DNA from 2 places in the Massilia forsythiae genome. Region 1 is predicted to be linked to the other one. Evidence: riboswitches for the same ligand, from Rfam matches in the RefSeq annotation. Region 1 holds a riboswitch; the other holds the start of a gene.
The links. Region 1 has a riboswitch for fluoride ahead of HH212_RS26850 (voltage-gated chloride channel family protein). Riboswitches for the same ligand answer to the same signal wherever they lie in the genome.
Positions count from the first base shown of each region.

Region 2: another riboswitch for fluoride. It lies ahead of HH212_RS16795 (chloride channel protein); the one in region 1 lies ahead of HH212_RS26850 (voltage-gated chloride channel family protein).

Region 1 covers NZ_CP051686.1:102,996-114,357, reverse strand. The annotation lists gene HH212_RS26870 (YncE family protein) at 1-372, shown strand, start outside; gene HH212_RS26865 (2,3-bisphosphoglycerate-dependent phosphoglycerate mutase) at 398-1,120, opposite strand; gene eno (phosphopyruvate hydratase) at 1,249-2,535, shown strand; gene HH212_RS26855 (histidine phosphatase family protein) at 2,556-3,182, shown strand; fluoride riboswitch at 3,311-3,376, shown strand; gene HH212_RS26850 (voltage-gated chloride channel family protein) at 3,436-4,752, shown strand; gene HH212_RS26845 (DUF190 domain-containing protein) at 4,761-5,135, shown strand; gene crcB (fluoride efflux transporter CrcB) at 5,132-5,518, opposite strand; gene HH212_RS26835 (ABC transporter ATP-binding protein) at 5,590-6,231, shown strand; gene HH212_RS26830 (ABC transporter permease) at 6,228-7,019, shown strand; gene HH212_RS26825 (LysR family transcriptional regulator) at 7,016-7,912, opposite strand; gene HH212_RS26820 (YeiH family protein) at 8,015-9,025, shown strand; gene HH212_RS26815 (substrate-binding domain-containing protein) at 9,082-9,858, shown strand; gene HH212_RS26810 (uracil-DNA glycosylase) at 9,875-10,501, shown strand; gene HH212_RS26805 (TDT family transporter) at 10,504-11,362, opposite strand, start outside.
Region 2 covers NZ_CP051685.1:3,897,204-3,908,565, reverse strand. The annotation lists gene aceA (isocitrate lyase) at 1-37, opposite strand, end outside; gene clpB (ATP-dependent chaperone ClpB) at 526-3,138, opposite strand; fluoride riboswitch at 3,287-3,359, shown strand; gene HH212_RS16795 (chloride channel protein) at 3,461-4,804, shown strand; gene yiaA (inner membrane protein YiaA) at 4,896-5,324, opposite strand; gene moaE (molybdopterin synthase catalytic subunit MoaE) at 5,462-5,920, opposite strand; gene HH212_RS16780 (DUF349 domain-containing protein) at 5,952-8,636, opposite strand; gene HH212_RS16775 (hemerythrin domain-containing protein) at 8,744-9,334, opposite strand; gene HH212_RS16770 (hypothetical protein) at 9,604-9,909, shown strand; gene HH212_RS16765 (winged helix-turn-helix domain-containing protein) at 9,906-11,144, opposite strand; gene HH212_RS16760 (exonuclease SbcCD subunit D C-terminal domain-containing protein) at 11,270-11,362, shown strand, end outside.

The DNA of each region.
Region 1 (11,362 bases):
GCCGGCGCCGGCACGACCAACCTGGTGCCGCGCGCCAACGCCGAGCCCGTCAACATCGCACTGCGCCCGGCCGGCGGCGGCGCCACCGGCTTCGTGGTGGCGCGCAACCTGGGGCTGACCGATGCGCTGGAGGTGTCGTTGTTTTCCCTGAAGCCGGACACCGTGTATTCGGTATACGCGAGCGGTCAGGCGATGCCGGTGGCGCGCTTCAAGACCAATCCGAAGGGCATGGCAAACGGCACCGCCATCGGCCCGATGCGCGAGGTTGCGAGCGCCCTGTCGGCCAAGGATCCCGGCGCCAGCCGCATCCTGGTGATGGAAGGCGATGCGCCGGCCGACCCGGCCAAAGCCGTCCTGGCAAGCGTGCGCTAGAAACACGGCTCGGCCGCCGGCCCGATCAGAACAGCGAGTGCCGGCCTTCGTCGCTCACGGCCGGCATGTCGTACCGACGGCGCACGTGCATATCCGCGTCGAACTCGTAGACGACCGGCGTGGCGTTCGGCACGTCGAGCGTGGCGATGTCGTCGTCGCTCATTCCTTCCAGATGCTTGATCAGCGCGCGGATGGTGTTGCCGTGCGCCTGGATGACGACGCCCCGTCGCTCGCGCAGCGCCGGCGCCGCCAGCTCTTCCCAAAACGGCCGCACGCGCCGAACCACATCTTCCAGACTTTCGCTCAGCACGATCTCGCCTGCCCGGGCACCGCGGTTACGCGGATCATCCGCATACGCGCGCGCATCTTGCAGCGCCATCGGCGGAGGCGCCACGGCAAACGAGCGGCGCCAGGCGGCGACCTGCGCCGCGCCGTATTCCCGTTCGGCCGTCGCCTTGTTCAGCCCCGTCAGGGCACCGTAATGGCGTTCGTTCAAGCGCGGGTCCGGCACAATCGGCAGCCACATGCGGTCCATTGCTTCGCAGATGATCCATTGCGAGCGGATGGTGCGCTTGAGCATCGATGTGAACGCGACGTCGATCGCCACGCCCGCCGCGCGCAGCGTCGCGCCCACCGCCCGCGCCTGCGCCATGCCGAGCGGCGTGAGGTCGACATCGGTCCACCCCGTGAAGCGGTTATCGGCGTTATAGGCGGACTCGCCGTGGCGGATCAAAATCAGTCGGTGCATGGCGCCTCACTCCTCGGATCGGCTGCGTCCCGGCCGGGTCGCGCGCAACCCCCGGACGAACTGGGATAGAGTAACCGCAAACTTATCCGGGCACGCGTTCGATGCCGGCTTTCACCCTGGAAATTCTTATGAATCCTGCCATTCAAGACATCCATGCGCGCGAGATCCTCGACTCGCGCGGCAACCCGACGGTTGAAGTCGACGTGCGCCTGGTATGCGGCGTCGTCGGTCGCGCCGCCGTGCCTTCGGGCGCTTCGACCGGCATTCATGAAGCCGTCGAACTGCGTGACGCCGAGCCGCGCCGCTACGACGGAAAGGGCGTGAAGAATGCCGTCGCCCACGTCAATGGCGAGATCGCCACCGCCGTTGCCGGCAAGGACGCGACCGACCAGAAAGGCATCGATGCCCTTCTCATTGCGCTGGACGGTACGCCGAACAAAAGCAGGATGGGGGCGAACGCCGTTCTGGGCGTGAGTCTGGCTGTGGCGCGCGCTGCCGCCGCGGCGGCGGGCTTGCCCTTGTTCAGTACCCTGTCCGCGTCGCACGCTCCACGCATGCCGGTACCGATGTTCAACATCCTCAACGGCGGGGTACACGCCAATTGGCAAGCGACCGATTTTCAGGAATTCATGATCGCCCCCGTCGGCGCCCCCACGTTCGCCGAGGGCGTACGCTACGGCGCCGAGATCTACCATCGCCTGCGCACCATCCTCAAGGAGCGTGGTTACAACACGGCGGTCGGGGATGAGGGCGGCTTCGCGCCTATCCTTAAGCGCAACGCCGAGGCCGTCGAATTAATCCTCGAAGCGATCGAAAAGGCAGGCTATCGACCCGGTGACGACATCGTGCTGGCGCTCGATCCGGCGTCGTCCGGCTTTTACGAGGACGGCCTGTACCACCTTCGCAGCGAGGGCCGTAAGGTCGATGCGGCCGGGCTGGTCGACCTGTACGAGGGATGGATCGAACGCTATCCGATCGCCGTGCTGGAAGACGGATTGGCGGAGGACGACTGGGCCGGCTGGCGCATGATGAACAAACGGCTGGGCAAAAAGGTCGAACTGGTTGGCGACGATCTGTTCGTGACCAACGTCAAACGCATCGAACGCGGAATTCAGGAAGACGTCGCCAATGCCGTTTTGATCAAACCGAACCAGATCGGCACCCTCACCGAAACGCGCGCCGCAGTCGAACTGGCCTACCGTGCCGGTTGGGGCGCCATGGTCTCCCATCGCAGCGGCGAAACGGTCGACAGCTTCATTGCCGATATGACGGTCGGATTCGGTACAGGACACCTCAAGACCGGGGCACCTGCGCGCGGCGAGCGCGTGGAAAAATACAACCAGCTGATGCGCATCGAAGAAGCGATGGGTCGAGATGCCTCTTACGCCGGCCGCGATGCGTTCGTGCGCGGGTAGGTTGAAAACAGCTTAGCCCGATGACGCGCCTGGTTACACGCATCGTCGTCGTTCGTCATGGCCACGTCGATGGCATCGATCCGCCGCGATTTCGTGGATGCGCCGAATTCCCGCTCTCCGAACTCGGACGGCGCCAAGCGGAGGCGCTGGGACGGCGCGTGGCGCGTGGCTGGCAGCCGGATGCCATTTACACCAGCAATTTATCCCGTTGCATCGATACGGGCACGGCGATCGAGCGCGCAACCGGCGCGCCTGCAAGCGTTCTCGCCGAGCTCGCCGACATCGACTACGGCCAGTGGCAAGGTTTGACGCACGATCGTGTCGAGTCCTTGTGGCCCGGGCCGGCACGGATGTGGTTTTCGAAACCCGACATGGCCTTGATACCCGGCGGCGAGACGCTCGCACAGGTGTTGGTACGCGTCATGAGTGTCCTCCATTTCGTGCTTTTGAAACACGCCGGCCAGACCGTCGTCCTGGTCGGGCACGACAGCGTCAACCGTGTGCTGTTGTTGCATTGCCTTGGGCTTTCTCTCAGTCATTATTGGCAACTCCGGCAGACGCCTTGCTGCGTGAATGAATGCACGTTCGAGGACGATTCGTTCGTCATCCAACGCATTAACGAAACCGGTCACCTGATTGGCGTTTAAACAAGGAAATGGCGGGAAGACGAGTGGATCGAAGTTTTTACAGCAGGTTAAAAGGTCGAATTCGGCGTCGCCTGCGCTCAGGACGCCGCGCGATGATTTGGCGGAACAAGCAAACCTTGCTATGATTGACTTTAATTGGAGATGGCATTCCTCCCGTAACCGCTCAATCCCGAGCTGATGATGCCTACCTTTCCCGGCCGGGAAGGTAGGCGCATGCCTCGATCCGGACCAGCTGGGCTCACTCACTGGACCGATGAAACCTGATCACACACCCGAACAAGTCGAGCTTTTGCATTACATGGCGAAGTGGCTGCTGCTTTCCGTCATCGCGGCCGCACTCGCCGGCTCCGCGTCCGCATTCTTCCTGTTTGCACTCGAGCGCGTCACCCAAATCCGTGTCGCGTCACCGCAGATCATCTGGCTGCTCCCCCTGGCCGGGTTCGCCGTGGGGTGGATCTATCATCGCCTCGGAAAGGATGTCGAGGCCGGCAACAACCTGATCATCGACGAGATCCACGACCCGAAGAAAACGATCCCGCTGCGGATGGCGCCGCTGGTCCTTGGCGGTACCGTGCTGTCGCACCTGTTCGGCGCATCGGTAGGTCGCGAAGGCACGGCGGTGCAGATGGGCGCCACGCTGGCCGACCAAATCGCCCACATGTTGCGTCTGGACCGCGATACACGCCGGGTACTCGTCATGGCCGGCATGAGCGCCGGCTTCTCATCCGTGTTCGGCACGCCCGTGGCGGGCGCGATCTTCGGCCTGGAAGTACTGGCGATCGGCCGCATGCGCTACGACGCGATCCTGCCCTGCATCGTCGCCGCCATCGTCGCCGACCGCGTGGGACTATGGTGGGGTATCCACCACACACATTATGTGCTCGGCGCGGTACCGGCTGTCGGTACGACCGGCCTGGTTGCGGTCGTCGTCGCCGGCATCGCGTTCGGCATGGCAGGCATGCTCTTCGCGACGCTGACGCACACGTTGAGCGACACGGCCAAGCGCCATGTGCCGTACGGTCCGGCACGCCCCCTGCTGGGCGGCGCAATCGTCGCCCTGGCGGTCTGGCTGAGCGGGACACAGCGCTATATCGGTCTCGGCATTCCGGTCATCGTCCAGGCGTTCCAGCAGCCGCTGGGATTCGAAGACTCGATCGGCAAACTGGCGTTTACCGTCGTCTCACTCGGCAGTGGCTTCAAAGGCGGCGAAGTGACGCCGCTGTTCTATATCGGCGCCACGCTCGGCAACGCCCTGGCGCCGTTGCTGCACCTGCCTTTCCCGCTACTGGCCGCGCTCGGCTTCGTCGCCGTGTTCGCCGGCGCCGCCAACGTGCCGCTGGCGTCTACCGTCATGGCCATCGAACTGTTCGGCGGCGAGATCGCGCCGTACGCAGCGCTCGCCTGCGTCGTCAGCTACCTGTTCTCGGGGCACACCGGCATCTACCGCGCCCAGCGCATCGGCCGGGCCAAGCACCGGCGCGCGCTTCCCGAGGACCTGCGTCTGTCCGAACTCCATGCCTACCGTGCGCGCGAACGCGCGAGGCCGGCAGCGCAGCGTCCTGAACAGTGAGCCACACGATGAACGATTTTGCCGTCCTGCGCCTGTACATCCCGATGTCGGCCCGTGCCCGCGCCACCCGTCTGTGGCACCATCTCAGTCCCCCGCAGCTCGCCCACCAACTGCTGACGCAGGCACGCCGCGCCGGCATCCGCCAGGCGTTGCTGTTCCATGTCGGCAGCGGCTACCTGCCGGGTGAGAAGCCATCCCACGCCCACGTGGAAGGAACGGCAGGGCGCCACCCGCAATGCGTCGAACTGGTCGATACGGAAGAAGCGCTTCGCGCGTTCCTTTTCGAACACCATGCGCAACTGCACGCGGTGCAGGCCGTGCTGTTGCGATGCGAGCTGCCGCTCGCAACCGAGGGCAAGGCGACGCACGCAAGCGCCGGTTAGCGGCGCATCAGTAATGCGGCCGTCCCCATGCCGAGCGTGCACATGACAAGCGAACCGGCAACGTGCAGCAGCACTGCACCGGCTGCCATGGCCAAGCGGCCGGCGCGCAGCAGGATCACCGCCTCGCCGGCGAAACTCGACATGGTCGTCAAGCCGCCAAGGAAGCCGGTGACGACGAACAACCGGATCTCGGGCGCGAGCGACGGCGTTTCGGTTAGCCAAGGTATCGCCACCCCGATGATGTATGCGCCCACCAGATTGACAAGCAGAGTACCGGGTGGAATCTCCGGAAACAGCGAATTCAAAGCCACGCTCGTCCACCAGCGCACGAGCGCTCCCAGCGCAGCGCCGGTGGCGACTGCGAATACGGAAGAAAACTCCATCGATGTCCCATTTGTAATGTACCTTGCCACCTTAACACGGCACTATGGGCAGCCGCACCCGGCTATACTCCATGCCCATGTCTTTCCATTCCCTTGCTCGTTTCGATCCATCCGTTCGTCTTGCACTGCGTGCGCTATGCTCGGCACATGCCGGCCCGGTCGACCTGGACCTGGGGCGAGGCGAATGCATCGCCATCGTCGGTGAATCCGGTTCCGGCAAGAGCGTGTTGCTGCGCATGATCGCGGACCTGATTCCCAACGAGGGCACGGTGCTGCTGGACGGCGCACAGCGCGCAAGCTGGACGGCGCCGGCATGGCGTTCGATGGTAGTCTATCAAGCAGCCGAGCCGGCCTGGTGGGACGCGACCGCGCGCGCGCACCTTCCGGCATCGGAGCAGAAGCGGGCGCAGGCACTGGCCGATGCGCTGAAACTGCGGGCCGCTGCGCTTGATACCGACCTGGAGCTGCTGTCGACCGGCGAACGCCAGCGCCTCGCGCTCATCCGTTCCCTGGCTTGCCGGCCCCGTGTCCTCCTGCTAGACGAGCCCGCTTCGGCGCTCGACGCCGCCTCGACCGCAGCTCTCGAAGCCCTACTGCGTTCGGAACTCGAACGAGGCACGTCGGTGTTGGTCGTGACGCATTCAGAAGAACAGGCCGAGCGCCTCGGGCAGCGGTGCCTGCGTATGGCGAGCGGCCGGCTCGAGGTGGCATGAGCCAGATTGCACTGTCGGCGTCGGACATGGCGCTCGCGGCCAGTCTGGTCGTATTCGATGCGGCGGTTTCGATCGCCTTCGGCCTGCGCCTGCATCGGCCCTTGCTTGTCGCCAGTCTGAGGATGGTGCTGCAGTTGCTGCTCGTCGGCCTCGTGCTGCGCATCGTATTCCGTTCCGACGCGCCGGCGCTGACGCTGGCCATCGCCTGCCTCATGATCGCCGCTGCCGCGCGCGAAGTCGCAACGAGGCCGACGCAGCGCCTGGCCGGCTGGGGCAACTACCGTATCGCGGGCGCAGTGGTAGCGCTGTCGAGCCTGGCCACGGTGGTGCTGGCCCTGATGACGGCCATCCGCCCCACGCCCTGGCACGACCCGCGCTATGCCATCCCGTTGATGGGCATCGTGCTGGGCAGCGTGCTAAATTCGGCAAGTCTGGCCCTCGACGCTTTCCTCGGCGGCGTGGTTGTGTCGCGCAATCAGATCGAAGCCCGTTTGGCCCTGGGTGCATCCTTGCGCACAGCGCTTGCGCCGCTGATGCGCGATGCGGTGCGTAAAGGCCTCATCCCGGTCATCAACCAGATGTCCGCGGCGGGTATCATCACGCTGCCGGGCATCATGACCGGCCAGCTCCTCGCCGGCATGGATCCGCTCGGCGCCGTCGAATACCAGATCCTGTTGCTGTTCCTGCTGGCCGGGAGCAGCGGACTGGCCGCCGGCGGCGTGGTCTGGCTGGCCAGCCGCGCACTTGGCGACGACCGCGACAGGCTGCGGCTGGACCTCTTGGCTTAGTTATCCGGCCGCTTCCTGGTCCGCACCATGTCTTCGAAGGCGGCGACGGCGCGGCTGCGATGCCGCTGGGCGTGGCGCAGCATCGAGAAGCTGCGCGCCGGGAGCGCGCAGTGCGCCCGTGCCAGCAAGCCGGCCTGCACATGCGGCGCCACGACCAGTTCCGACATCGCGGTGGCAAACGGTCCCGCCATGACCGCACTGCGCACCGCCTCATTTGAGGGAAGTTCGAGTGCGATCTGCAGATTGACGACCGCCACGTCGAGCGCGGCGAGTCCGGTCTCCAAAGCGGACCGCGTGCCCGAACCGGCTTCACGCAAAATCCATTGTCCAGCTTCCAGTTCTCTGGCCGTCAGCGTCCTGCCGTCGGCCCAGGGATGATCGGACGCAACCACAACCACCATATTGTCTTCGCCGACAGTCTCCTCCTCCAGGCCGGTCGGTTCTATGTTTCCCTCCACAAAACCGAGATCGGCGCCGCCTTGCAGCACGGCCTCGGCGACGCTCTCGGTATTGCCCGCTTCCATGTGCAAATCGATTCCCGGCCATGCTTGGCGGAAGCGTACCAGCAAGGCCGGCAGCCAATAGCTGGCGATGGTCTGGCTGGCGTGGATCGTTAGCGACCCGCGTCTGAGCTCGCCCAAATCGGCCAGCGCCGCCTCGGCTGCCTGGGCGCTCGCGAGCGCGCGGCGTGCTTCGACGAGAAAAATTCGTCCCGCGTCGCTGATTTCGATGCGCCGGCCGACACGGTGAAACAGCGCCGTTCCGTATCGCTCTTCCAGCGACTTGATGGAAGTGCTGACCGCCGAAGGGGTCAGGAAGAGAACGGCGGCGGCCTGGGTAAGGTGCTGGCGTTCGGCGACCTCGACGAATATACGCAACTGATCCAATGTCATCGTTCAATATTTTAGAAAGATATGTTCGTAATTTTAAAATAGACCAAACAATTCAGTACAGCGATACTTATTACATCGACGTATATGAATATGAGAAAAATAATGAAGAATCAAGTGAACAATTTGTCCGCCGCCGTTCCCGGCCTGTTGCTTTGTGCTGCGGTGACGGCAGCTGCCTATCTGCTCGAAGTGGCCGAAACCCACGTGTTCGGCCGCGCTTGGCTCGAAAGCCTGGTGCTGGCCATTCTCATCGGCACCGGTATCCGCACCCTGCACCGCCTCGACCCGCGCTTCGATCCAGGCATCCATGTCGGCGCCAAACTGCTGCTCGAGATCGCGGTCGTGCTGCTGGGCGCTTCGGTCAGTGCCGGTGCGCTGCTGGCCAACGGCCTCGGCCTCATCGGCGGTATCGCGGCGGTGGTCGTGGTTGCGATCGTGTTCAGCTATTTCATTGGGCGCAGCGCGGGCCTGCCGCAGAAGATGGCGATCCTCATCGCATGCGGCAATTCGATTTGCGGCAATTCCGCGATCGCTGCAGTGGCGCCGGTGATCGATGCCGACGGCAAGGACGTCGCCGCCTCGATCGCCTTCACCGCCGTGCTTGGCGTGGGCGTCGTATTGGGCCTGCCGCTGCTGGTAGGACTGCTGTCGTTCACCCCGGTGCAGTATGGCGTGTTCGCCGGCTTGACCGTCTATGCGGTGCCGCAAGTGCTGGCGGCGACCGCATCGGTATCGGCCGCGAGCGTCCACATCGGCACCCTGGTGAAACTGGTGCGCGTGTTGATGCTGGGTCCGGTCGTGCTGGTCTTGTCGATGTTCGGACGCGGTAGCGGCCGGGCACGCCCTGCGCTGTCGCACCTCGTGCCGTGGTTCATCGTCGGTTTCCTGCTGCTTCTGGTGCTGCGTTCGATGGGCTGGATTCCGCAGGCTGCACTGGCGCCTGCCCACGACGCGGCGAACTTCCTGACCATCATGTCGATGGCGGCCCTCGGACTGGGCGTCGATGCCCGCGCCGTACTGCGTGCCGGCGCCAAGGTGGCCTCGGTGGTAATCGGCTCACTCGCAGGATTGGGCGTGGTCAGCTTTGCTCTGATCAAGTTGCTGGGTGTATAGGCACAGCGCCCTCTTCCCGACTTATATTTATGCCAACTAAAAAAAGGAAAAATCCAATGAAATCATATCTCTGTCATAACACCGCTCGCCGACTCGCTGCAGGCGCGATGTTCGCGCTCATGACAGGCATCGCCTGTGCCGCACAGCCGGTACTGGTGTACGGCCCCGGCGGTCCCGCGCCGGCGATGAAGGAAGCGGCTGCCGCCTTCGAGCAGGAGCACGGCATCAAGGTGACAGTGACGGCGGGCCCGACACCGGGCTGGATCGAACGCGCGAAGCAGGATGCCGACGTGATCTACAGCGGCTCGGAAACCATGATGACGGACTTCACCGTTGCGATGGGCGGCCGCATCCAGGAAGCCAGCATCACGCCGCTCTACCTGCGTCCGCTGTCGATCCTGGTTCGTCCGGGCAACCCGAAGCATATCCATGGCGTCTCCGACCTCGTCAAACCCGGCGTGCGCATCCTGGTCGTCAACGGGGCTGGCCAGAATGGCGTTTGGGAGGACATGGCGGGTAGGAAAGGCAATCTCGATACAGTGCGCAAGATCCGCACGAACATCGCCAGCTATGCTGCCAACAGCGCGATCGCGCGCGACACCTGGACCAGCCGCAGCGACATCGATGCATGGCTGATCTGGAACATCTGGCAGGTCTCCAACCCCAAACTCGCCGACGTCGTGTCGATCGAACCGGATTACGCGATCTACCGCGATGCCGGCGTCGCCCTGACCGAGCACGGCAGCGGCAACCCGGCTGCGAAGCAGTTCGTCGATTTCCTGCAGTCGCCGCAGGGCAGCGCGATTTTCACCAAATGGGGATGGCAAAAATGACGGCGCGCGTCCTGCCATGACCGGGCAAGCGCAGGAACGCAATCTCGACGACCCGGAGGAAGTTACGCGCCGCTACCTCGAACGCCATACCGCGCCAGTGGCTGCGCTCAACCGCTGGGTCGAAAGCCACGCCGGCGGCATGCGCGAGATGCCGTGGTTCGATCCGCGCGATGGCGGCACCTTCGCCCGCATCCTGGTCCTGCTGGAAGCGCCGGCGCGCCAGGCGATGCGGCCGCGTTTCGTGTCGCGCGACAATCCCGGTCCGGCGCAGCGCAACCTCAAGCTCTTCCTGGCGCAGGCCTGCGTGGCGCGCGAAGAGACGGTGATCTGGAACACGGTTCCCTGGCTGCCGCCGGTCGATGGCCCACCGATGCAGCTGCGCGCCGGCGACATCCGCGCCGGCATCGCGCTGCTCGACGACGTCCTCGGATTCTTGCCGGAGCTGCGCGTCGTGGTGTGCGCGGGACGCACGGCCAGGCGCGCCGAAGCGTCCATCCGCGCCAGCCGGCCCGATATCCAGGTGCTGTCGATGCCACATCCGAGTCCGCTCGCTGTCTGCGCCGGCCCTCACGTAGCGCGGCAGATCGTGGACACGCTGGCGCAGGCGCGCGGGGTTGCCGGCGCCTGGCGCCGTACCACCTAAGCTCACGGGCGCTGCAGCGAAGCAATACAAGGCGAGACGAACAGCTTGCCCTGGTAGGCGCCATTCGCCGTGCGCCACGCGACCACCAGCCACAGCATGGCCAGCACCGCTACGAGCAGCGCGCCGGCGATGTCGAAGAACAGCGAATCGAATACATTGGCAAGCCGCAGCGTGGTCACGGCAAATACGCCGAGCGGAAATGTATACCCCCACCAGCCAAGGTTGAAGGGTACCGCGCTCCGGAAATAGCGGCAGGTGATCAGTGTCGCGAGCAGCATCCACCACAGGCCCAGCCCCCACAGGAGCAGTGCGCTCACGACCCCCAGGCCGTATGCGACCCGGCCGACCTCTTCCATGCCGAACAGGGCGAACGTCGCAGGCGCATCCGCACCGAGCACCAGCATGCCTAGGGAGCCTGTACCCACCGGGCCCAGGGCCAGCCAGCTCGATGCCGCCATGCTTTCGTGCGGCAGCTTGTGCAGCGCCATGCGCAGCAGCAGGATCGCGAGGATGCTGAGTGCAACGGGCACCGAATAAGCCCAGAGCACATAACCCGTAAGGAGCACCGTGAAGCGCGCCGCGCTGTCCTGCAGGTGCGGCACGAGCAGGCCTGCGCTGGCGGCCGCCACTTCGGCTGCGACCACGGGCAGCAGCCACACCGCAGTCATCTGGTCGATGCTGTGTTGCTGGCGGGTGAACATCAGGTACGGAATCAGTACGCCGCAGGCCAGCGCCATGGCGACGTCGATCCACCACAGGCATTGCGCTACCGCGACCGCGGCCTGCCCCCAGCGCGCCACGCCGAACCCCAGGAAACCGTTGATGATCGTCGCCAGACCCATCGGGATGGTGCCGAAGAAC
Region 2 (11,362 bases), on a different replicon from region 1:
GTTGCAGAGCGGCGATTTGCTGTTCACGGGTTGCCATGTTGTTCTCCTGAATGAAAAACGAAGTTGATGAGTGGATCGGAAAGCGGTGGACGGTGGATCGCCCTTGGAAACAATGATAGGCCTTTTGTGCGCAGCAGCGGAACTCTTATATAAGACACAGGACTATTTTTATGCTTATAAAAATCAACCACTTGCGCTACGCATATCATGATGCGAAAACAAATTTCTCAAAATGGAACGGCTGGGCAGCGTGGCATGCTGCGCTGTTTCCATTGGCGAAACCGCTTTTCGCAATACGAAAACGACGCCGATGGCAGCCGGCGTTGGGATCATGCACGCAAGCCTGACGCGGACGATTGATATACGTAGGAAATTGATGATTTCAGGCAACAACAAGGCGGTGTACTGGAGACGGACCGATTCAACTCGCGGCGTGCAGCACCATGGGACGAAAAAAAGCCCCACCCGGCAAGGCCGGATGGGGCTCAATCCTCGCGCCGACCCATGCCGGCGCCGGCTACCGCATTACTTGGCCAGCTCGACCGCCGGCGCCGCGCCGAACGTCAGCTGGCCACCCTGCACGCCGACATGGATCGTGTCCTTCGGACCGAAGCGCCCGGACAGGATCGCCTTCGACAGCGGATTCTCGATCTGCTGCTGGATCGCGCGCTTGAGCGGGCGCGCGCCATAGATCGGATCGAAGCCGGCCTCGGCGATCTTCTGCAGCGCCTCCTCGCTCAGGTCCAGCGCCATCTCCATCTTTTCCAGGCGTCCTTCCAGGTTGCGCAGCTGGATCCTGGCGATCGAACCGATGTTCTTCTCGTCGAGCGCATGGAACACCACGATCTCGTCGATGCGGTTGATGAACTCGGGGCGGAAGTGACCGCGCACCTCGGCCATCACCGCCAGCTTGACCACTTCCGGCTCGCTGCCTTCCATCGACTGGATGCGGTTCGAACCCAGGTTGGAGGTCATCACGATCACCGTGTTCTTGAAATCCACGGTGCGTCCCTGGCCGTCGGTCATGCGGCCGTCGTCGAGCGCCTGCAGCAGCACGTTGAACACGTCCGGGTGCGCCTTCTCGATCTCGTCGAGCAGGATCACGCTGTACGGCTTCCTGCGCACGGCCTCGGTCAGGTATCCGCCCTCCTCGTAGCCGACGTAGCCCGGCGGCGCGCCGATCAGGCGGGCCACCGAGTGCTTCTCCATGAATTCGCTCATGTCGATGCGGATCAGCGATTCCTCGGTATCGAACAGGAACGAAGCCAGCGCCTTGCACAGCTCCGTCTTGCCGACGCCGGTCGGGCCCAGGAACATGAACGAGCCGTACGGGCGGTCCGGATCGGCCAGGCCGGCGCGCGAGCGGCGGATCGCATCCGACACCGCCTCGATCGCCTCGTCCTGCCCGACCACGCGCTTGTGCAGCTCTTCCTCGATGTGCAGCAGCTTGTCGCGCTCGCCCTGCATCATGCGCGCCACCGGAATGCCGGTCGCGCGCGCCACCACCTCGGCGATCTCCTCGGCGCCGACCTGGGTGCGCAGCAGTTTCGGCTTGCCGTCGGCATCCAGCGGCTGCTCGCCCGCCGCTTCCGCCTCCTTGAGCTGCTTTTCCAGTTCCGGCAGGCGGCCGTACTGCAGCTCGGACATGCGGCCGTAGTCGCTGTTGCGATGCGCTTCCTGGATCTGCAGGCGCACCTGCTCGATTTCTTCCTTGATGTGGGCCGAGCCCTGCACCGCCGCCTTCTCGGCCTTCAGGGTTTCCTCGTAATCGTTGTACTCGCGCTCCAGGCGGCCGATCTCGTCGCCGAGCAGTTCCAGGCGGCGCTGCGAGGCTTCGTCGGTTTCCTTCCTGACCGCTTCGCGCTCGATCTTCAGCTGGATCAGGCGGCGGTCCAGCTTGTCCATGACTTCCGGCTTGGAATCGATCTCGATCTTGATCTTGGCGGCGGCTTCGTCGATCAGGTCGATCGCCTTGTCCGGCAGGAAGCGGTCGGTGATGTAGCGGTGCGACAGCTCGGCCGCGGCGATGATCGCCGGGTCGGTGATCTCGACCTTGTGGTGCAGCTCGTACTTTTCCTGCAGCCCGCGCAGGATGGCGATGGTCGCTTCCACGCTCGGTTCGTCGACCAGGATCTTCTGGAAGCGGCGCTCCAGCGCGGCATCCTTTTCCACGTACTTGCGGTATTCGTCGAGCGTGGTCGCGCCGACGCAGTGCAGCTCGCCGCGCGCCAGGGCGGGTTTCAGCATGTTGCCGGCGTCCATCGCGCCCTCGGCCTTGCCGGCGCCGACCATGGTGTGGATCTCGTCGATGAAGACGATGGTCATGCCTTCGTCCTGGGCCAGTTCCTTCAGCACCGCCTTCAGGCGCTCCTCGAACTCGCCGCGGAACTTGGCGCCAGCCAGCAGCGCCGCCATGTCGAGCGACAGCACGCGCTTGCCCTTGAGCGAATCCGGCACCTCGCCGTTGACGATGCGCTGCGCCAGTCCCTCGACGATGGCGGTCTTGCCCACGCCCGGCTCGCCGATCAGCACCGGGTTGTTCTTCGAGCGGCGCTGCAGCACCTGGATGGCGCGGCGGATCTCGTCGTCGCGGCCGATCACCGGGTCGAGCTTGCCCAGGCGCGCGCGTTCGGTCAGGTCGAGCGTGTATTTCTTCAGCGCCTCGCGCTGTCCTTCGGCATCCTGCGAGTTCACCGACTCGCCGCCGCGCACGGCGGCAATCGCCGATTCCAGCGCCTTGCGGCTCAAGCCGTGCTCGCGCGCCAGGCGGCCGGCGTCGGATTTGTCGTCGGTCAGCGCCAGCAACACCATTTCGCTGGACAGGAACTGGTCGCCGCGTTTCTGCGATTCGCGGTCGGCCAGGTTCAGCAGGCCGACCAGTTCGCGCCCGACCTGCACGTCGCCGCCGGTGCCGGACACCTTGGCCAGGCGCTCGACGGCGCCGCGCAGCGCGTTCTGCAGGCCGCCGACGTTGACGCCGGCGCGCTGCAGTAGCGAACGCGCGCCGCCGTCGTCCTGGCTCAGCAGCGCGCTCAGCAGGTGGGCCGGTTCGATGTACTGGTTGTCGTTGCCGACCGCCAGGCTCTGGGCATCCGCCAGCGCTTCCTGGAGCTTGGTCGTCAATTTGTCTTGCCGCATGGGGTGGTCCTCAATGGTTGGTGTTCAAGTTGAAACGCAATTAAGGGTGCGGCGCCGGCTTTTCAAGATGCGAAATGGCGACCTTGCTTAAAAACCACTTAACCGTGACGAAGGGCTGCCCTGGCATGCGCCGCCGCGCTGCGCTAGAATGCCTGCGGGAGATGGCATTCCTCCCGTGTTCCGCACGAACCGCCCACAGGGCTGATGATGCCTGCACGATTCCCTCCGGCTTGCCGGCTGCGTGGACGTGCGGGCGCCTGCATCGTGTGGTGACGCCTGCATGTCCGGGGAAAGCGTCTTATCGAACCCGACAAGGACATGCATGACACCTTCGCTTCCGCCTTCCCGCCTGCAGCGCTTGCGCCTGCAACGCTTTCGCCTGCTGCCCTACATGGCCAAGTGGATCGTGCTGGCCGTGCTGGCCGGCGCGCTGGCCGGCTCCGCCTCCGCCCTGTTCCTGTTCGCGCTCGACCGCGCCACGGCGAGCCGCCTGGCCCACCCATGGCTGTTGTGGCTGCTGCCATTGGGCGGCTTCGCCGTGTCCTGGGTTTACCTGCGATGCGGGCGCCAGGTCGAGCCCGGCAACAACCTGCTGATCGACGAGATCCACGACCCGAAACAGGTGATCCCGCTGCGCATGGCGCCGCTGGTGATGGGCGGCACGGTCGCCTCGCACCTACTCGGTGCCTCGGTCGGGCGCGAGGGCACGGCGGTGCAGATGGGCGGTGCGCTGGCCGATCAGCTGACCTTGCTGCTGCGCCTCGGCCACCAGGAGCGCCGCATCCTGCTGATGGCGGGCATCAGCGCCGGCTTCGCCTCGGTATTCGGCACGCCGCTGGCCGGCGCCGTGTTCGGCCTGGAAGTGCTGGCCATCGGCCGCCTGCGCTACGACGCCCTGCCCGCCTGCCTGGCCGCCGCCGTCGCCGCCGACCGCGTGTGCCAGCTGTGGGGGGCGCATCATACCCACTATGCGATCCCCGCCGCTGCGATTCCGGCCGTGACGGCGTGGACGCTGGCGGCGCTCGTCGTCGCCGGCGCCGCCTTCGGCCTGGCCGGCAAGCTGTTCGCCGACTGGACCCATGCGCTGGGCGGCTGGTTCAAGCGACGCGTGGCCTACGCGCCGCTGCGCGCGCTGCTGGGCGGCATCGCCATCGCCGCCGCGGCCATGCTGCCGGGCACCGGACACTACCTGGGGCTGGGCATCCCGACCATCCAGGCCGCGTTCGTGCAACCCATGCCGCCCTGGGACTTCGCCGGCAAGATGGCTTTTACCATCGCATCGCTGGCCAGCGGCTTCAAGGGTGGCGAGGTGACGCCGCTGTTCTACATCGGCGCCACGCTCGGCAATGCCTTATCGCCGCTGCTGCAGCTGCCGTTTCCGCTGCTGGCCGGGGTCGGCTTCGTGGCCGTGTTCGCCGGCGCCGCGAATACGCCGATCGCCTCGACGCTGATGGCGCTCGAGCTGTTCGGCGCCGAGGTCGGGGTGTACGCCGCCATCGGCTGCGTGGTCAGCTACCTGTTTTCGGGACATACCGGGATCTATCGCTCGCAACGGATCGGCAACGGCAAGCACGGCCATGGAGAGCGGGCGCCGCACGCGTTGCGGCTGGGGGAATTGGCCGAATGGCGGCGCCGGGCCGGAAAGGAGAGCGCCTCCGAAGAGTGAGGCGATGCGTACGCCGCCAGCCCAAGCAGAGCCGGCAACGACGGCCACCGGCCCGGGCAGGTCTTGCCGCGATCGCAACCGCGGCCGTGTGTCAGGCGCGCTCGTCGCCGGGCACGGCGCTCATCGCCAGGTCGCGCACGTTCTTTTGCACGGCGACGATGGCGAACAGGGCGAGCACGAAGGACATCGCATAAAAACCCTTTTCGCTCAGGCTCAGGGTGGCGTTCAACAGGCCCACCACCAGCAGCAGGACCGCGGCCAGCAGCGACATCCAGCACAGGCCGAAGTAGATGCCGGTGACGCGTATGCCCTCGGCGCGGTCGCGCACCGTCTTCTGCAGCGACACCGCGGCGAAACAACCGTACAGCAGGATCGTCAGGTAATACCCCTTTTCGTTCAGCTGCATCTGGGCATTCCACAGCCCGATCAGGTAGGCGGCCAGCCCGATGGCGAGGGCGGCCCAGGAAGCGCCGACGAAGGCCGGGCTGGGGCGATAGGCGACGGTGCCGGACAGGCTCATGGGACGCTCCGCGGTCATGGATGAGGCTGGAACTTTGCCAGATCGTCATGGCAACCGCAAGTTGCAATGAATTTCCGCGGAACAATGTTGCGATGGATTATTGCGGTTGTGGCCGGCGCGCTACACAGGGCGCCAGATCAGCCGAGCTGCCACTTGGCGCGCGCCGCATCGTCGCTCACGCGCGCATCGACCCAGCGCGCGCCGCCCGGCGTCTGTTCCTTCTTCCAGAACGGCGCCTCGGTCTTCAGGTAATCCATGATGAATTCGCAGGCTGCGAAGGCTTCGCCGCGGTGCGCCGCGCTGCACGCCACCAGCACGATCTGTTCCATCGGCTGCATCGGTCCGACGCGGTGCACCACCAGCGCGCCGTACAGCGGCCAGCGCGCGCGCGCCTGCTCGACGATCTCTTCCAGCGAGCGTTCGGTCATGCCGGGATAGTGTTCCAGCTCCAGTTCCGCCACCCGGTCGCCGTCGTTCATGTCGCGCACGGTGCCGACGAAACTCACCACCGCCCCGATCCGGGCGTCGCCCGCGCGCAGGCGCGCGACTTCCGCGCCCAGGTCGAAATCCGCGGACTGTACCCGTACCTCGATCATGCATCCTCCCCGCTCGTCATCGTTGCCAACCTCATCCATTCTTCGCCAGGCGCATGACCAGCTGCTCGATGCGCGAGGCGGTGCGCGCGTCCAGCAGCGCCGGCAAGGCGCACAGGGCGCGCAGGCCGGCACCGGACGCGGCCGCGCCGCCCGGGTTGCCGCCCGCCGGCTGGCCGGGCGCCGCTTTCTGGCCGGCCCCGCGCTGCGCCGCCGGCTTCGGTCCCGACTTGAGCGAGGATTGCAGCACCTCGACCTGCAGTTTCAGGCGCTCGCGCGCGAATTCCGGGCCGCTGTCGATGCCGGCGCCGATTTCCAGGCGCAGCAAATCGTGCAGCAGCGCATCGCGGTTGTGCTCCAGCTGCCGCGCATAGGCGGCGCGCCGGGCCTGGTCGCCCTGCAGCGCGGCCAGGGCGGCGTCGAAGCGGGTGCGCAGCACGCGCTCCAGCTCGGCGTCCGGCGCCGCGACGGCGTCCCAGCGCGCTGCCCAGTCGACCGGCGCGGCATCGGCATCGTCGCCGCCGGCGACAGCCTGCTCCAGTTCGCGCACCAGGCGCAGCTTGTCGCGCAGGTGGCCGGCCTGGGCCACGCCGGCGGCGCGGCGCACGCCGTCGGCATGCTGCTGCACCAGCGCCAGCGCGGCGTGGAAGCGTTTCTCGACGCGCGCCTCGTGGGCGCGCGGCACCGGGCCGATCGCCTGCCATTCGGCCTGGGCCTCGCGCAGCAGCTTGCCGGCGCCGGCCGGGGTCGCGTCCGGCGCCGCCGCCTCCAGGCGCGCGCTGATCGCTTCCTTGGCGGCTTCGTGGGCGCGCCGCTCGATGTCGGCCTCGTGCATGCTGTCCTTGCGGCGCTGGAACACGTCGTCGCACACCGCGCGGAAGCGCTGCCACAGCGCCTGCTCGCTCTTGCGTTCCAGCGGCAGCGCGCGCGCATGTTCCTGCCAGCGCTGCTGCAGCGCGCGCATGGTGTCCACCGCGTGGCGATCGTGCGGATCGATGGCGGCGGCCAGCTCGATGATCTGTTCGCGCTCGGCCATCTCGGCCTTGCGCTGTTCTTCCAGCGGCGCCTGCAGCACGTTGAGGGCGTCGGCGAAGGCGCCGTCCAGGCGCTTCTTGTCCTTGCGGTCGATCGCGCCCAGGTGGCTCCAGGCCAGGCGCAGGCGCTGCACGGTGCCGGCCACGTGCTTCCATTCGGCTTCGCCGGATTGCAGGCGCGCGATCTCGGCGCGCGCCTCTTCGACCAGCTTGTCGCCGCGCGCCGCGTTGGCGTGGCGCTCGTCGGCCAGGTGGCGGAAATGGGCCGCGGCCGGGGCGTAGGCGGCGCTGCAGGCGGCGTCGAAGCGCTCCCACAGGCTCTTTGGCGCGGCGCCGGACAGGCTGTCGAGCGCCTTCCAGCGCTCGCGCATGCTGCCGACCTTCTTGGCCAGCTCGCTCATCGGCAACTGCTGGGTCGTCAAGGCCTCGACGGCCTTGATCAATTCTTCGCGCGACACGTTGCCGCCCCAGCGCGCCCAGTCGGACAGGCGCTTGAATTCGCTGCGCACGTGCGCCAGGCGGTCGGACTGGGCCGGCGTCAGGCGCATGCCCTTGTCGCGCGCTTCCTTGAGCGCCTTGTCGAGTTCGGCGGCGGTGCCCAGAGAACCCTGCTGCAAGGCGGCTTCCATGGCATCCATGTTGTCGATGAAGTGCTGGTCGGCGCCCTTGTTGCGCGGCGCGCTTCCCGGCTCCCGGGTCCTGGGCGGGCTGGCTTCCTTCGGCTTGCGCGCTTCCGGTTGCGGCGCACTGGCCAGCAAGGCATCGAAGCGATCCTGCAATGCGCCGCCCTGGCCCTGCGACAAGGCCTGCGCCAGTTCCTGCGGCAGCGGCGGCAGCGCGCGCCATTCCTTGCGCAGCGCATCCGCGTCGAGTTCGGCGGCGGGCCGGGCCTGCCGGTCCTCGAGGAAGGCGGCGCGCGCCGCCAGCGCCGACTGGCCGGCTTCGATCGCATGCAGGCCGGCCTGCAGCTTCTGGTGCTCGACGCCGAACTCGGCCGCCAGGCCGCGCGGCAGCGAGGCGTGTTCCGGCGCCTGCAGCGCCTCGCCCTGCTCGCGCGCCAGCGCATCCAGGCGCTCGGCCAGCTCGGCGGCGCTCGGCGCGGCGTCCGGCTGGGCCGACCCGAGCCGGCGCAGCGCCGCCAGGCGGTCGATCATGGCGCGCTGCAGGCGCACCTGGTCTTCCAGGCGCCGGCCGAGGGCGGTGCGTACCTGGCCGAAGGCGTCGGCCAGTTCGGGCGCGGCGATGACCGCCCATTTGCGGTCCAGTTCGGCAACATGGTTGGGCGTCAGCAGTGCGTCCTCGAGCAGGGCCTGCGCCTGCGCCAGCGTGGCCTCGGCGCGCCGGTGCTCGGACTCGCGATGGCGGTGCGCATCCAGGCGCGCCTGCATCAGCTTGGCGACACGGCGGTCGGTATTGCGCATCGCCGCATGCACGCGTTCGAGGGCGTCGGGACTATGGACGGACTCGGCGGCCGTGAGCCGCAGTTCGGAAAATTCGCATTGGAGAATGAATTCCACCGCGGCCGCTTCGTCGCCCCGGACCAGGGCCAGGCGCTCGGCCTGGAGCGCGCGCGGCGCGGTGGAGGCGGCCGGCCGGGAGGCGGACGGCTCTGGCTGCGCGCCCTGTCCGGCCGGCTTGTCGCCGGACTTGTTGTCGCCCGACCGCTTGAATAGGAACTCGAACATGATGAAATCGCACTTCCAAAATCGCCATCATAGCAAAGAACCCTGATGGCTTCGCGCCGCGGGGGCGGCGCGTGCAGGCATGGCCGTGTTCGAGCGTCGACGCCGCTTCAATGCAGGGCCGACAGCGCGGCGTGGCGGCGGCCGCCCTCGGCTGCAACCGGATCGCGTGCGAGCCGCCCGCCGCGCGGCGTCCCGCGCCGCTCGCGCGCATGGGCGTCGTGCGCCAGCATCTGGTTGGCGATCGCGAACCAGGCATCGCCGCCCACCGCGCTGCGCGCCAGCGGAAACAGTTCGTGCTCCTCGCGCTCCAGGCGCCGCCGCAGGGCCGCGACGCAACGCTCGACGGCGCCGCAGAACTGCACGCGCGGCACCGCGCGCTCGGCCGCGCCGATGCAGGCTTCGGCCGCGTCCAGCGCCTGCCAGGCGGCGCGGCTGAGCTCCTCGAGATCCTGCAGCAGCCCGTCGGCGACGGCGGTGTGGCGGCGCAGGGCCGGCACCAGGAACTTGTCCAGCTTGCGCCAGTGGCAGCTGTCGTAGGCCTGGCGCAGGCCGGCGCACAACTGCGCCGCGCGGCCGGTGGCCAGGGTGTGGAGATCGCCCGGCAGGACATGCAATTCTTGCAGCAGCGAGTGCAGCGCCGCGCGAACCTTGTTTTGTTCGACGGATAGGGCAACGAGGGTGTAAGTCGACGTCAGCATTCGGTCTCCGCTCGATGTTTTTGCCCAAACGAATTCCCGCCGGACGGTGGGGCCAGCCTGGAAGCCTGGATGGGAAACGTTGGTGTTGAACAAGCCCAAAAGAATGGTTTTATTGTCATCGGGCCTGAAGGAATACCAAGTGTAAGTTGCTTGCCCATCCGGCATTTGATCTAGCTCAAACCGGGAACCCAGCAAGCCACTTGGGCCGGCTTGCCGATCGCTCATCGGTAAAGGTGTTGCCAATCCGCCGCGCCGGCTAAAATAAGGGCATGCCAAGCAAGCTTCCCATCTTCCCCGGCCCGCGCACCGCACGCGGCGCCGTACTCGCGATCCTCCTGTCCAATGCCGACCAGGCCGGCGCCGAACCACTGCGCGGCCGCGTCACGCTGGCCGCCATCGTGCGTACCCTGAAACGCAAGTACCACTGGCCGATCGAGACCACCAGCTTTCCCTCCAACGCGCCCGACGGCCGCGCCACCTGGGCCACCGTGTACAGCCTGCCGGCCGAGGTCATCGCCGCGGCCATGGATGGGCGCGGGCGCGACTGGCTGCGCAGCAGCACCGGCGATCGTTAACACGCGCGCGGCGGCGCCAGCGCCGCCAATGCCGCCCGCAGCGGCCCGGCGAAGGCTTCCGGCTCGGCCTGCACCAGGGTCACCTGCGAACAAGCGTGCCAGCGTGCGCAGCGCAGGAAGGCGCTGGCCAGGTCGCCGGCCAGGCGGCCGCCGGTGCGCACGCCCGGCTCCAGCGCCAGCGCCTTCAGCTCGAACACGCCCTGCTTGCGGTGCGCCTTGGCGTCGACCCGCCCCACCAGCGCGCCGCGGCGCAACAACGGCAGCGTGAAATAACCGTGGCGGCGCTTGTGCGCCGGCGTGTAGCACTCCAGCCGGTAGTCGAAGCCGAACAGCTCGGCCGCGCGGCGCCGGTCCCAGACGATCGGGTCGAACGGCGACAGCGGACTGGTGACGGACGGCGTCAAGGCGCCGGCGGCGGCGCGTTCCAGCAGCGGGGCATGGTCCGGATGCACGAACAGCGCATCGCGCCAGCCTTCGACCCGGACACGCAGCAGCAGGCCGGCATCGGCCAGCGCGTGCGCATCGGTGTGCGGCGGCCGGGTGCGGTGGTAGTCCGCAATCCAGGCCGCCCTGGCCACGCCCAGCGCCTTGACCGCCTGCAGGACCAGGGCGCGCCGGGCGGCGTCCAGCGACGGCATATCGGCGTCGTCCCAGCCCGGCAGCACGCGTTCGGCCAGGTCGTACACACGCTGGAACTGCTGCCGGCGCGCGATCATCAGCCGGCCGGTCGTGAACAGCACCTCGAGCGCGCGCTTCTGCGGCTTCCATTGCCACCAGCCGCCGGCCTTGCCATCTTCGCGCACGAAATCCGCCGAGCGCACCGGGCCATGGGTACGAATGTGCTCCAATACGCGCTCGACCTCGTCCGGGTGCTCGCGCATCCAGGCGCCCGCGTATTTCCAGCCGAGCGAGCCGGGATCGATCATGCGGTGCCGGTACAGCCCGTAATCCTCGACCGGGATGAAGCAGGCTTCGTGCGCCCAGTACTCGAACAGCCGGCCCTGCTCCAGCAGCGCGTCCAGCCAGCACGGATCGTAGTCGCCCAGGCGGCTCCACAGCACCAGGTAAGGACTGCGCGCCACCACGCTGATGGTGTCGATCTGCAGCACGCCCATGCGGCGGATCGCGGCCAGCACGTCGCCAGGGGTGGCGCGGGCGCGGCGCGCCTGCAGCATGCCCTGGGCCGCCAGGTGCAGGGCGCGCGCGGCGCCGATGGAAAGGATCGGTTCGCTCATGGGACGATTGTAGTGGGCCCGGCGAAACGCCATCGCCCCGCACACCGCCGCCCCGGTCTGCGCTATAGTGGACGCCCTGGCTCATCCACCGCGCCGGCCCGGCGCATCTCCTGCTCATCGATCCCATGCGGCTGCTGCACACCTCCGACTGGCACCTCGGCCAGACCCTGCACAATTTCGACCGGACCTGGGAGCACCAGCGCTTTCTCGACTGGCTG